DNA from 2 places in the Klebsiella sp. NPDC088457 genome. Region 2 is predicted to be linked to the other one. Evidence: predicted binding sites of a transcription regulator. Region 2 holds the regulator's gene; the other holds the start of a gene.

Region 1 (7,217 bases), on a different contig from region 2:
GCTTCCAGCTGGATTATGGTTTCCGCGTCGATTACGAGCACGTCTTTACCTCCAGCACCGACAACCTGGGCGATATGAATCTGGTGCGTCTGCGCTACGACTTCTAAGCCATCACCCTCAGCGCAGCGCGATGCCGTTTATCCCCGGTTCGCGCTGCGCTTAGCCGGGTTACAAGAACGACGGCTTAAGAGGTAGCCCGGTAAGGCGTAAACCGCGACCCGGGAGCCGCAGGTCAGCGCGCCAGCCAGGAGGCGACGTCGTACCAGGTACCGCGGAAGATGATTTTGTCCGCTTTTTTACTGAGCTGATAGCGGTACATCGGATCGTAATATTCTTGCAACAGCGGAATCAGCCAGCTGAAATGAGCTTCGCTACTGGCGTTGCGCAACTGTTTCGCCAGCGCGTCGTCGAGCAGGGCGGTGAGCTGGGCAAAACGCTGTAGTCCCAGGCGACGGCGAATGGCGAACAGGCCGTGATGCAGATATTCGCTGTATTCCTGCCAGCCTTTCTCCTCGCCATAAGCGGCGATAAAGTCGCGGTGCATACGTTCAAAATACTCTTCCCGCAGGCGTTCCAGACGGATAGCAAACGGGTCTTCGACCACCGCCAGCGGCGATTGCGCCATTCGCTGACGCAGACATTCCGGCAGATGATTCGCGCCGATCGTATGCCCTTCATCTTCCAGCACCCAGCGGCTGTGCTGCCGCGCTTTTTTTAGCATCGCCACGGCCAGGTGGTTTTCAAATGTTGCCTGCGCGTGCTGTTCGCGCAACGTGCGGCCAAACGATGAACCGCGATGGTGGGCGAGGCCTTCCAGATCGATCCCATCGGCACGTGAACAGACCAGCTGGGTTTTACCGTTGCCGGTGCAGCCGCCGATCAGCACGATCGGCCGCTGGACCAGCTCTTCGGTGAGTTGCATGGCGGCCTGGCGCAGCGCTTTATAGCCGCCGACGATCGCCGGGTAATCGATGCCGGATTCGCGCAGCCATTGCTGCACGATGTGGGAACGCTGGCCGCCGCGCGCGCAGCACAGATAGCCCTGAGGATAGCGTAGGCAGGCTTCACGCCATGCCGCGATGCGGCTGTCCCGCAGTTCGCCGTTCACCAACCGATGGCCCAGCGCTAAAGCCGCTTCAGCTCCCTGGCGTTTATAGCAGATACCGACGGCTGCGCGTTCCTCATCATTCATCAGCGGTAGGTTAAGCGCTGCGGGGAGCGCGCTTTGGCGGAATTCGACCGGGGCGCGGACGTCAATGAGTGGCGTATCCGCCGTGAGAATGGTGCGGTAATCCGTCCCATTTGTCATGGGTCATCCTTCTGAAGTCAAACGGAATGCATCTTTAAAGCGAGAAAATCTTTAAAGCAAGGAGGGGATTCTACGCGCCTGAATGTATGCCGGGGAAGGGGGAAGATCAATTCCCCGGCAAATAGCCGTTCGCATGCAGGCTGCAGATGCGCTGGCGGCGGTTCTGCAACCTGCATGGGTCAGGAGAGAGAGGTCAACTGAGATTGTGCCCAGAAAACACCGCTGGCGTACTCGGGCGGCAGTAAGGGTTTCAACGCTTCCAGCGTCGCGCTCAGACGGTCGGTATCGCTATCGGTCAGGTTCAGGTGACCCACTTTGCGCCCCGGACGTACCTCTTTATCGTACCAGTGCAGATGTACCAGCGGCAGCTTCAGCCAGTCGTAATTAAGCCCGGTGCCGATCAGGTTGATCATCACCGACGGGCTGTTTACCACCGGCGGCGGCAGCGGTAATCCGACGATCGCCCGCAGATGTAGCTCGAACTGGCTGATGGAGGCGCCGTTCTGCGTCCAGTGGCCGCTGTTATGCACGCGCGGCGCCAGCTCGTTAATCAGCAGGCCGTCGGCGGTGACGAAACACTCCATCGCCATCACGCCGACGTAGTTCAGCTCGTTCATAATCGCTGAAAGCATGTTTTCAGCCTGATCCTGCTGGCGGGCATTGGCCTGCGGGAAGGCGACGCTGGCGCGCAGAATACCGTCCTGATGCAGATTGCGGGTCAGCGGATAGAATACCGTGCTGCCATCCCGCGCGCGGGCGCCAACCAGTGAGACTTCGGCAGAAAAGTTGATACCCTGCTCAACGATACATTCGCCGTAGTTATCATCTGGCAGCTGGGCGATGTCGCTTTCAGCCAGGCGCCATTGGCCACGACCGTCGTAACCGCCGACGCGGCGTTTCACGATGGCCAGCTCGCCGAGACGCGCGAATATCGCCGGCCACTCATTTTTATCCGCCAGCAGCTGCCACGGCGCGGTGGCGAGCCCCAGCTTGTCGAACAGCTGCTTTTGCGTCAGACGATCGGCAATAATCGGGAATACGTCGCGGTTAACAAACGCCGGATGGCGCGCCAGCTCGCGGGTGAGCGCCGTTTCCGGCCAGCGTTCGATTTCTGCGGTGATCACGCTTTGCTGAAACGGCACCGCTTCAGGATCGGCCTCAAGGCCGACCGGCCAGACGGCGATACCCAGCGGTTCGCCGGCCTGACGCAGCATACGGCCTAACTGGCCGTTGCCGAGGATGCAGACCTGCTTCATGCCGCACCCCGCGGGTCCGGATTCTCCAGCACTTCATCGGTCTGGGCCTGACGCCAGGCGCGCAGGCGCTGATGCAGTTCAGCATCGTGCTGAGCCAGAATCTGCGCCGCCAGCAGGGCCGCGTTGGCGGCACCGGCTTTGCCGATGGCCAGCGTGCCGACCGGGATCCCGCGCGGCATCTGGACGATGGAGTAAAGACTGTCTACGCCGCTTAACGCCGCGCTTTGTACCGGAACGCCTAAGACCGGCACCAGCGTTTTCGCCGCAATCATGCCCGGCAGATGCGCCGCGCCGCCCGCGCCGGCAATAATCACCTGATAACCGTTGCTTTCCGCGCCTTCGGCGAAGCTGAACAGTTTATCGGGCGTGCGGTGTGCGGAGACCACTTCAACATGGTACGGCACGTTCAGGGCATCAAGGATTTCTGCGGTAAACTGCATGGTAGCCCAGTCGCTTTTGGACCCCATCACGATGGCGATACGCGCCGAATTATTGCGGGAAGACATGCGTCTTAAAACTCCTGTGGGTGTGCTTCACACTGCTTTAGAGGCCACAGAGAATAACATGATCTTCTGGCAAGGAAAACGGTTGCGTCACCTGAGATAAGGTGAAAAAACGCGGAAAATTACCACGGGAAAGGAATCAGTTCGACGTCGTCTTTGCTGACTTTGACCATTGAGCCTTCGCTGTGCCACGCCCCGAGGACCACGCGAAAAGCGGGTTCGCCGTTGGCGTTTAATGAATGGATGGCAGGGCGATGGGTATGGCCATGAATCAACCATTGCACCCGATGTTTTTCCATGACATTAACCACGGCCTGCGGATTAACATCCATAATCGCCATCGACTTGCTGCTGTTGGCCGCCTTGCTGTCGGCGCGCATTCTCGCGGCAATGCGACGGCGAATAAACAGCGGCAGGGCAAGGAACAGACGTTGAATCCACGGCGTATGCACTTTGGCGCGAAAGGCCAGATAGCCGGCATCATCGGTGCAGAGCGTGTCGCCATGCATAATCAGTACCCGGTGACCGTACAGCTCGAGCACCTTTTCTTCCGCCAGCAGGGTCATACCGCAGGCGCGTGCAAAGCGCTGGCCTATGAGAAAATCACGGTTACCGTGAATGAAATAGCAGGGGACGCCCGAGCGGGTTAACTCGTTCAGCGCAGAGGCGATTTCCTGATGCAACGGGTTTGGGTCGTCATCGCCGATCCAGGCTTCAAACAGATCGCCGAGGATATACAGCGCATCGGCCTCGCGGGCTTCTCCACGCAAAAAGCGCAGAAAACCGGCGGTGATCGCCGGTTCTTCTGTTTGCAGGTGCAAATCCGCAATAAAAAGTGTCGCCACGAATTACTCGCTGAGGGTGACGCTTTTGATCACAACGTCTTCTTTCGGCACATCCTGATGCATGCCGCTACGGCCGGTAGCAACCGCTTTGATTTTGTCGACCACGTCCATGCCTTCAACAACTTCGGCAAATACGCAGTAGCCCCAACCCTGCAGGCTTTCGCCAGAGAAGTTCAGGAAGTCGTTATCGACAACGTTGATGAAGAACTGCGCGGTGGCGGAGTGAGGCGCCTGAGTACGGGCCATTGCCAGCGTACCGCGGGTGTTTTTCAGGCCGTTGTTGGCTTCATTCTGAATCGGGGATTTGGTGGTTTTCTGCTCCATGCCCGGCTCAAAACCGCCGCCCTGGATCATGAACCCGTTGATAACACGGTGGAAAATGGTGTTGTCGTAGAAACCTTCGCGGCAGTAGTCCAGGAAGTTTTTAACTGTTTCCGGCGCTTTGTCGTCAAACGTTTTGATTACGATATCGCCATGATTAGTGTGGAAAGTAACCATTTTTGCATCCTGTTCCGATAATTGTGGTGCTAAACCCAAAGTTGGGCGTGACATAAGGGGCTGTTATAGCATAACCGCAGGGTTCGATCACCTTGCATTGTGTGCTGCTTCGGGGTTGAATTAAGGTTAGAATACGCGACCTATATCCACACACGTCTACACGGAATCTTCGATGTTAAAAATTTTTAATACACTGACGCGCCAAAAAGAAGAGTTTAAACCTATCCATGCCGGGGAAGTGGGCATGTACGTGTGTGGTATTACCGTTTACGATCTCTGTCATATCGGCCATGGCCGTACTTTCGTCTCTTTCGACGTCGTTGCCCGCTATCTGCGTTTTCTCGGCTATAAGCTGAAGTATGTCCGCAACATTACCGACATCGACGATAAAATCATTAAGCGCGCTAATGAGAACGGTGAAAGCTTTGTCGCGCTGGTCGATCGCATGATTGCCGAAATGCATCATGACTTCGATGCGCTGAATATTCTGCGCCCGGACCTCGAACCGCGCGCGACGCACCATATTCCGGAGATTATTGAGATTACCGAACAGCTGATTGCGCGCGGCCACGCGTACGTGGCGGACAACGGCGACGTGATGTTCTCGGTCCCGACCGATCCGAACTACGGTCAGCTGTCGCGCCAGGATCTGGACCAGCTGCAGGCCGGCGCGCGCGTTGACGTCGTCGACGTAAAGCGTAACCCGATGGATTTTGTGCTGTGGAAAATGTCGAAAGAGGGGGAGCCGAGCTGGCCTTCTCCGTGGGGCAACGGGCGCCCGGGTTGGCACATTGAATGTTCGGCGATGAACTGCAAACAGCTGGGTAACCATTTTGATATTCACGGCGGCGGTTCGGACCTGATGTTCCCGCATCACGAAAACGAGATTGCCCAGTCCACCTGCGCGCACGATGGCGAATATGTGAACTACTGGATGCACTCCGGCATGGTGATGGTTGATCGCGAGAAGATGTCGAAATCGCTGGGCAACTTCTTTACCGTGCGTGACGTGCTGCAGTACTACGATGCAGAGACTATCCGCTACTTCCTGATGTCCGGCCATTATCGTAGCCAACTGAACTACAGTGAAGAAAACCTCAAGCAGGCGCGCTCTGCCCTCGAACGTCTGTACACTGCGCTGCGTGGGACCGACAAATCAGCGGCGCCAGCCGGCGGCGAAGCTTTTGAAGCGCGCTTTGTTGAAGCGATGGATGACGATTTCAATACCCCGGAAGCCTATTCCGTGCTGTTCGATATGGCGCGTGAAGTCAACCGTCTGAAGACGGAAGATGTCGCCGCCGCCAACGCCATGGCGGCGCACATGCGCAAACTCTCCGGCGTGCTGGGGCTGCTGGAGCAGGAACCGGATGCGTTCCTGCAAAGCGGTGCGCAGGCGGATGATGGCGAAGTGGCAGCAATCGAAGCTCTGATTCAGCAGCGTCTGGATGCGCGTAAAGCGAAGGACTGGGCGGCGGCAGATGCCGCGCGCGACCGTCTGAACGAGATGGGGATTGTGCTGGAAGACGGCCCGCAGGGAACCACCTGGCGCCGTAAGTAAGCGATAAGAAAACGCCCGGCATGCCGGGCGTTTTTATGTCTCGGGATCAGGCGGTAACGGTGACGCTCTGGCCTTCAAAGCTCACCGTTTGACCGGCGACGATTTTGCAGCGTTTGCGGGTTTCTACCGCACCGTCAACCTTAACCAGACCATCGGCGATGGCGATTTTCGCCTGCGCGCCGCTTTCGCTCCAGCCTTCCAGCTTCAGCAGATCGCACAGTTCAACGTGCGGGTGTTTACCCAGAGAAAAATTCGCCATCTCAGGCCTCCTGAATGTCGTGATATTCTTCGCATGCCTGAAGGGTGTTCTGAATCAGGGTTGCGACAGTCATTGGGCCGACGCCGCCGGGTACAGGCGTAATGTAAGAAGCGCGTTCGGCGGCGTCTTCGAAGACCACGTCACCGACCACTTTGCCGCTTTCCAGGCGGTTAATACCAACGTCAACCACGATGGCGCCTTCTTTGATCCACTCACCCGGAATAAAGCCCGGCTTACCGACCGCGACGATCAGCAGATCAGCATTTTCGACATGCTGACGCAGGTTTTTGGTAAAGCGATGGGTAACGGTGGTGGTGCAGCCCGCCAGCAGCAGCTCCATGCTCATCGGGCGGCCCACGATGTTGGATGCACCGATAACCACCGCGTTCAGGCCATAGGTGTCGATATTGTAACGCTCAAGCAGCGTGACGATTCCGCGCGGCGTACACGGGCGCAGGCGCGGTGCGCGCTGACACAGACGGCCAACGTTGTACGGGTGGAAACCGTCGACGTCTTTGTCCGGCGCAATGCGCTCCAGCACTTTCACGTTGTCGATGCCGGCGGGCAGCGGCAACTGAACCAGAATGCCGTCGATGGTGTTATCGGCATTCAGCGTATCAATAAGCTCCAGTAACTCCGCCTCGCTGGTGGTTTCCGGGAGATCGTATGAGCGGGAGATGAACCCCACCTCTTCACACGCCTTGCGCTTGCTGCCGACATAAATCTGCGAGGCCGGGTTGCTGCCGACCAGCACGACGGCCAACCCTGGAGCGCGTTTGCCGGCCGCAGTACGGGCCTTCACTTTTTCCGCGACCTCAGAGCGTACCTGCTGCGCAATCGTTTTACCGTCAATAATTTTTGCTGCCATCAGAGAGAGGATTCCATCTGTATCGTAACGAAAGGGGGATGCGGATATTTTGTCAGAAGCCGGCCTCGCTGTCAGTCCTCGTTTGATTTTTTATCCCTCTTTGACCGAACAGAAGGCTAAA
Region 2 (7,217 bases):
CAATACGGTCAAAACTATCATCTAAGTCGCGATAGTCCTGCAGCAAAATAGTGACGTCTAGCCCTTCGCAGCGCTGTTGCGCCATTTTTTGCTGTTCTGCAGAAATGGTGACGCCGACCACGCTAACCTGGTAATTTTTGGCCATGTAATAAGCCAGGCCGCCCCAGCCGCAGCCAATATCCAGCACCCGCATGCCTGGCTCCAGCTCCAGCTTGCGGCAAATAAGATCGAGTTTTGCCTGCTGAGCTTGTTCCAGCGTTTGCGCATCTTTCCAGTAAGCACAGGAATATTGCATATAGGGGTCGAGCATGCGGCTGAAAAGATCGTTGCCAAGATCGTAGTGCTCTTTGCCGACGATCCACGCACGTTTTTTACTTTGTAGATTGAACAGGCGTGCGCTCGCGATACGCAGCGTGTCTTTCAGATGGTGAGGAAGCTGACTTTCCAGTCCGGCGCGAAGCACTTTATGGAAGAATATATCCAGCCGTTCGCAATCCCACCAGCCGTCCATATAACTTTCACCTAACCCCAGAGACCCTTCCTGTAAAACACGTTTAAAAAAGAGCGGGTTTTTAATCCGGAGATCGGAGGGGGCGGGCCCATTAATTTCAATGCCCGCGCGACCGAGCAACTCGGCTGCAATTCGGTACCAGTCGTCGTTTGGTACGCTTACTTCTTCTATACACGATGAACTCATAGCTTCTCCATCACGCCCAAGTGATCAGAACCTTAAAACAGCGTAGACGCTTTTTTGGCTTTGTGAGAAATCTCACGGAATATCCGTGAAGCTGCTATCCGACGTAGAACAGAGGAAGGGTGATAACCCTTGCCGAAAGGCCTTCCATGGTGAAACGGGATGCATCCTGCCCCCGTTAAGTGCAATAAACTTTCTATTTATGTGATGCCGGATCCAGTATAGGCCGCTAATATCGGGCTTTCAATAAAAATATATTAGCAGGCTAATTACTGTACGATAACATCAGTGAAATAATTCTATGCATGCGACGACTCCGTCGTCAGGCAGGCGGTATGACGCTGCATGAGGTATCCAATCCCGGCCAGCGCAATCGAGACCAGCATCACGCTGGTGGTGGTCAGCAGCGGAGTGGCGATCAGCGCGGAAACCAGCAAACTGGTCAGGAAGCACAGGCCGAGCTGCAGGGTGTTCTGCAGCGCCGCGGCGCGGCCGGTGGCCTGCGGGAACGGCTTCAGCGCTTGGGCGACGACGATCGGGTAAATACCGCCGTTAACAATCGCCATGACGCAGAAGGGCACCATCAACGCAACAATTGATACATCCGCCAGTCGGCCAACCAGCCAGGTGGCCGCGACGCTGACGGCGAAAATCACCAGCAGCCACGGGAGCAGCTGATTTCCCTGCCATTTTTGTAGCGCCGCGCGACAGCCATAGCCGCCAACTAAAAAGGCGATGGTCTGCGGGACATAGCTCAGGCCAATGGCGGTGGGGCCATAGCCCATCTCGTGCAGAATAAACGGTGAGCCGGTCAGCCAGGCGAAAAAGCTGGCGGAGCAGGCGGCGTAAATCAGTACATTACCGCTGTACTCGCGGGAGCGCAGCAGGGCAAGGAAGGGCAGCTTTTGCGCAGTGGCGCCGGGCTGCCTGTTCGCCGGTTTAAGCCGCAGGGCCGGCAGCATCAGCAGCACCGCGATAGCGAACAGGGTGGCGAAAATCGCCTGCCATTCGAGGTGCGTGAGTAACCAGCTGCCGAGCAGCGGCGCCAGCGCCGGAGATAAGCCCACCAGCGGCATAATGGTGGCAAAAATGCGGTTAGTGCGCTGGGCAGGGTAATAGTCGGTCACCATCGCCTGCCAGGTCACCGCCGCCGCGCAGACGCCGATGGCCTGAATAAAGCGCAGGACCAGCATCAGCGTGGCGTCACGCACCCACAGCATCCCGAGGCAGCTGATAGCGAAAATCGCCAGCCCGGACAGCAGAACCGGTTTGCGGCCGTAGCGGTCGGAAACCGGCCCCCAGAACAGCTGGCCGTGGGCGAAGCCGGCGAGGAATAAGCTCAAGCTGGCGCTCACCGATGCCGCTGAGGTATTCAGATCTTGTTGAATAGCTGAAAAAGCCGGCAGGTACATATCGGTGGCGAGGAAACCCAGCACGCTGAGTCCCGCCAGCCACACTAAAAATCCTTTCCCAGGTTGTTGCATAACATTCTCTTATAGATGCGGTCTGATGCCGCAGAGTGTAGGGAGTGCATAATGGCTTGTGAAACGCTAATATTTGCTACATGCATTCAAAAATTTTGCAGGCAGAATATGTGGTCCGAATACTCACTCGAAGTCGTTGATGCTGTTGCCCGCAACGGTAGCTTTAGCGCAGCGGCGCAGGAGCTGCATCGCGTACCTTCAGCAGTCAGCTACACCGTACGCCAGCTCGAAGAGTGGCTGAAGGTTCCCCTTTTCGAACGTCGCCATCGCGATGTTGAACTCACCCCGGCCGGGATCTGGTTTTTACAGGAAGGGCGTTCTGTTATCAAAAAAATGCAGATCACCCGCCAGCAGTGTCAGCAGATTGCCAACGGCTGGCGCGGGCAGCTGTCGATCGCCGTCGATGACATTGTTAAACCGGCGCGTATGCGGCAGATGATCGTCGATTTTTATCGCCACTTTCCCGATGTCGAACTGATTGTTTTTCAGGAGGTGTTTAACGGCGTCTGGGACGCGCTGGCCGACGGACGCGTGGAACTGGCGATTGGTGCGACCCGCTCGATTCCGGTGGGCGGGCGCTACGCCTTTCGCGATATGGGGATGCTAAGCTGGCACTGCGTGGTGGCGAGCCATCATCCGCTGGCGCAGATGACGGGCCCGTTGAGCGATGATATGTTGCGCAACTGGCCGTCGCTGGTGAGGGAAGATACCTCCCGCTCGTTGCCGAAACGCACAACCTGGCTACTGGACAATCAGAAAAGGGTGGTGGTACCCGACTGGGAATCGTCGGCGACCTGCCTGTCGGCGGGACTCTGCGTCGGGATGGTGCCGACGCACTTTGCCCGTCCGTGGATCGACCGCGGCGAATGGACCGCGCTGGCGCTGGAAAATCCGTTCCCGGACGCGGCGTGCTGCCTGACCTGGCAGCAAAGCGATACTTCGCCGGCGCTCGCGTGGCTGCTGGATTATCTGGGCGACAGTGAAACGTTGAACCGCGAGTGGCTGCGGGCGCCGGAGTAACCGGCGCCGTGGGGAAGGTTAGCGGCGGTAGTCGACGAACGGGCCGTCAACGACCGAGCGGCGTTCCACCAGACGCGGGTGAACCTCGATCGACTGCGACTCTTCGCGCTTGTTGACGATACGATCCATCAGCATGTTGAAGGCGGCTTCGCCGAGAGAATCTTTCGGCTGATGAATGGTGGTCAATGCCGGGCTGAAATAGCGGGCGTTGCGCACGTTATCATACCCGATCAGCGAAATATCCTGCGGCACGCGCAGGCCCATTTCGTCCGCCGCGCAGATGGCGCCCATCGCCATGATGTCGCCGCCGCAGAATACCGCCGTCGGACGGTGCTGCTGGCTGAGGATCTGCTGCATCGCCCGGTAGCCGGATTCCGGTTCGAAATCTCCCTGAACAATCCAGCTTTCCGGAACGGAAATCTGCGCTTCTTTCATGGCTTGCATAAAGCCGGCCAGCCGTCCGGCACCGGTATTACGCTCCAGCGGGCCGGGGATCACGCCAATTTCACGGTGGCCGCGTTCGACCAGGTAGCGGCCAGCCATATAGCCGCCCTCGAAGGCGTTATCGATGACCGAATCGGTAAAGTCGGCCTTCGCTTCACCCCAGTCCATCACCACCATCGGAATGTGGCGGTACTCTTCCAGCATGCTCAATACCGATTCCGGGTATTCCGAGCACATCACCAGCAGGCCGTCGACGCGCTTTTGCGCCATCATCGACAGGTAGGCCTGCTGCTTTTCAAGATCGTTCCACGCATTGCCCAGAATCAGGGTATAGCCTTTCTGGAAGCAGCTTTTCTCTACGGCTTCGATAATCTCAGCGAAATAGGCCGCTTCGCTGCTGGTGGCCAGCAGGCCGATAGATTTGGTGTGATTAACCTTCAGACTGCGCGCAACCGCACTGGGGGAGTAGTGCAGCTCTTTGATCGCCGCCCAGACCGCGTTGCGGGTTTCTTCAGCAACGAAGCGGGTTTTGTTAATCACATGTGAAACTGTTGTAGTGGAAACGTTTGCGCGCTTCGCTACATCTTTAATTGTTGCCATTACTTCTCACTCCAGACCTTGACCTGATCGTCTGATTATCGGTACGTAAACGTTTGCCTATACACACCCTGAGTACAATGTTCAACATTGCATCACGTCGGGAAAACGACACAGAACGACAGGAAGGGGTCAATGGCCGATACGCTTTCAAATTAGCGTGGGATTTTGTCCGATCTTGCGGCAAAGGGGAAGAGCAAAAATGTGCATCACCCTAAATCTCAGAAGATTTTTACGCTATATTGTGCAAAAATGAGCAAGCTCACTTTTCATGTGGGGATAACAGGGGGAAAAATTGATGGATACAGATTTGAAGTTTTCGCTGACCACAACGATTATTGTTCTGGGTCTCATTGTTGCCGCCGGGCTGACGGCGGTACTGCACTGATTTTGCCGGGGGAGAGCGCTCTTTCCCCCAACGTCCCGCCATTATTATCAATTTTGCAAAAATCTTTTGCCATTCCGTTTACTTTTGTTTTTCTGTGATTGATGTCATGCTTTTGACTTCTGATGAGATGCCGTCGCTGAGGACGGTCTGCTGGAGTCATTGAATGAAAATCAACTTTCCCCTGTTAGCGCTGGCGATCGGCGCGTTTGGTATTGGTACGACGGAGTTTTCCCCGATGGGGCTGCTGCCGGTCATTGCCAAAGGTGTCGACGTCTCTATTCCGGCTGCGGGAATGCTGATCAGCGCGTATGCGATTGGCGTGATGGTCGGCGCGCCGCTGATGACCTTACTGCTCTCCCATCGCGCGCGCAGAAATGCGCTGATTTTCCTGATGGCGATCTTTACTCTCGGCAACGTCCTCTCCTCAATGGCGCCGGATTACACGACCTTGCTGATCTCGCGCATTATCACCAGCCTTAATCACGGCGCTTTCTTTGGCCTGGGGTCGGTGGTTGCGGCGAGCGTAGTGCCAAAACACAAGCAGGCCAGCGCGGTGGCGACGATGTTTATGGGGTTGACCATCGCCAATATTGGCGGCGTTCCGGCGGCAACCTGGCTGGGTGAAACCATCGGCTGGCGGATGTCGTTTCTCGCTACCGCGGGCCTCGGTCTGGTGGCGATGGCCAGCCTGTGGTTCTCTCTGCCAAAAGGCAGCGCCGGCGAGCGGCCGAATGTTAAACAGGAGCTCACCGTGCTGATGCGTCCGCAGGTGCTTTCCGCGCTGCTGACCACGGTGCTGGGGGCCGGGGCCATGTTTACCCTCTATACCTATATTTCGCCGGTGCTGCATACCATTACGCATGCGTCGCCGCTGTTCGTCACCGCGATGCTGGTGCTGATTGGCGTCGGCTTCTCGCTGGGCAACTACCTGGGCGGTAAGTTTGCCGACCGTTCCGTTTCCGGCACGCTGAAAGGCTTTCTGCTGCTGCTGATGGTTATCATGCTGGCGATTCCGCTGCTGGCGCAAACCCAGGTGGGGGCGGCGATTAGCATGGTGGTGTGGGGAGCGGCGACCTTTGCCGTGGTACCGCCGCTGCAAATGCGCGTGATGCGCGTCGCTCATGAAGCGCCGGGGCTCTCTTCTTCGGTGAATATCGGGGCGTTTAACCTCGGCAATGCGCTGGGCGCGGCTGCCGGTGGGGCGGTGATTTCCGGTGGGCTGGGCTATGCCTTTGTCCCGGTGATGGGGGCGATTATTGCCGGCGTGGCGCTGCTGCTGGTGCTGTTCGGCGGCCGCTCGCAGCCTGAAGAGGCGTTTGCCGGGCAGTAACCGGGGATACGCAGAAGGGGCAACCCTTCTGCGTAGGCGATTTATGCCGCCAGATTGGCCGCCACAAACGTCCAGTTTACCAGCGCCCAGAAGTGCGCCAGATACTCTGGGCGGGCGTTACGGTAGTCGATGTAATAAGCGTGTTCCCAGACATCCACGGTCAGCAGCGGCGTAGCCTCGCCAGTCAGCGGCGTGCCCGCATTGCTGGTGGAGACAATACTCAGGCTGCCATCGGCATTTTTTACCAGCCATGTCCAGCCGGCGCCAAAGTTCTTCGCTGCCGCATCGCTAAATTGCGCTTTGAAATCGGCAAAGCTGCCGAAAGATTTGGCAATGGCTGCCGCCAGTTCACCTTCCGGCTCACCGCCGGCATTCGGCGCTAGGCAGTTCCAGTAAAACGTGTGGTTCCAGACCTGAGCGGCGTTGTTAAAGACGCCACCTTCTGAAGTACGCACGATCTGTTCTAAAGATTGGCCTTCAAACGCGGTGCCTTTGATCAGGTTATTGAGGTTAGTGACATAGGCCTGGTGATGTTTACCATAGTGGTATTCCAGGGTTTCGGCGGAAATGTGCGGCGCGAGGGCGTCTTTTGCATATGGTAATGCAGGTAATTCGAACGACATTGTTACTCTCCTTATAACTTCTTGTTTTCTTCTCACATTTAAAGGATGTATGACCATCCGGATACAGCGTGTACTGCGCTTCGCCGCGGCGAGTGCGACAGCTTTTTATTGTGACAAGGATGCTAACACTTGCCGATGGTAGTGAAAAGCCTTACTCCGATAAAGGTTATATTGAACAGGTCAGATGGAGGAAACCAGAGGCAGGTCGCGCTGGAAGGAAGGGCATCTGCGGCGCGTACATCGCTTAACGGCGGTGAAATATAGCTTTTTTTCAGGAGCGGTCTGTTTTGCCGGCGGCGGGTTCGCGCCAGATAGCCTGCCGCAGGCGCGGCAGGAGAGGCTTAGCGAATGGTTTTCGGCGTCATCACGCGGCGGGCGCCGACATAGTGGCGAACCCAGTAATCTTCGCTTAACGAGGTTATCTGAATATCGCGACCGGTGCGCGGCGACTGAATAAATTTGCCGTTGCCGACGTAGACGCCAACGTGGTCAGCGGTGCCGCGGCCACGGGTGCGAAAGAAGACGAGATCGCCGCTTTGCAGTTCGCCGCGATCCACCGGGCGGGCATCGCGCAGGTGATACATTTCATTAGCCGTGCGCGGGATGCGAATTTTCACCAGATCTTTATAGGCGTAGT

The links. The regulator PurR, encoded in region 2, represses purine synthesis genes. The targets are predictions, from matches to a motif close to CANGCAAACGTTTGCNTG.
Region 1: purE (5-(carboxyamino)imidazole ribonucleotide mutase) is a predicted target of PurR. The motif match lies at 3,143-3,160, and genes of this name have one in related genera.

Annotation. Positions count from the first base shown of each region.
Region 1 covers NZ_JBJDNH010000022.1:82,483-89,699, forward strand. The annotation lists gene ACI2JR_RS15610 (porin) at 1-107, shown strand, start outside; gene mnmH (tRNA 2-selenouridine(34) synthase MnmH) at 233-1,309, opposite strand; gene purK (5-(carboxyamino)imidazole ribonucleotide synthase) at 1,489-2,565, opposite strand; gene purE (5-(carboxyamino)imidazole ribonucleotide mutase) at 2,562-3,071, opposite strand; gene lpxH (UDP-2,3-diacylglucosamine diphosphatase) at 3,191-3,913, opposite strand; gene ppiB (peptidylprolyl isomerase B) at 3,917-4,411, opposite strand; gene cysS (cysteine--tRNA ligase) at 4,584-5,969, shown strand; gene ybcJ (ribosome-associated protein YbcJ) at 6,016-6,228, opposite strand; gene folD (bifunctional methylenetetrahydrofolate dehydrogenase/methenyltetrahydrofolate cyclohydrolase FolD) at 6,230-7,096, opposite strand.
Region 2 covers NZ_JBJDNH010000003.1:5,275-12,491, reverse strand. The annotation lists gene cfa (cyclopropane fatty acyl phospholipid synthase) at 1-697, opposite strand, end outside; gene punC (purine nucleoside transporter PunC) at 994-2,178, opposite strand; gene punR (DNA-binding transcriptional activator PunR) at 2,287-3,198, shown strand; gene purR (HTH-type transcriptional repressor PurR) at 3,217-4,242, opposite strand; gene ACI2JR_RS03130 (cytochrome bd-I oxidase subunit CydH) at 4,538-4,627, shown strand; gene ACI2JR_RS03125 (MFS transporter) at 4,791-5,957, shown strand; gene sodB (superoxide dismutase [Fe]) at 5,999-6,580, opposite strand; gene ACI2JR_RS03115 (C40 family peptidase) at 6,922-7,217, opposite strand, start outside.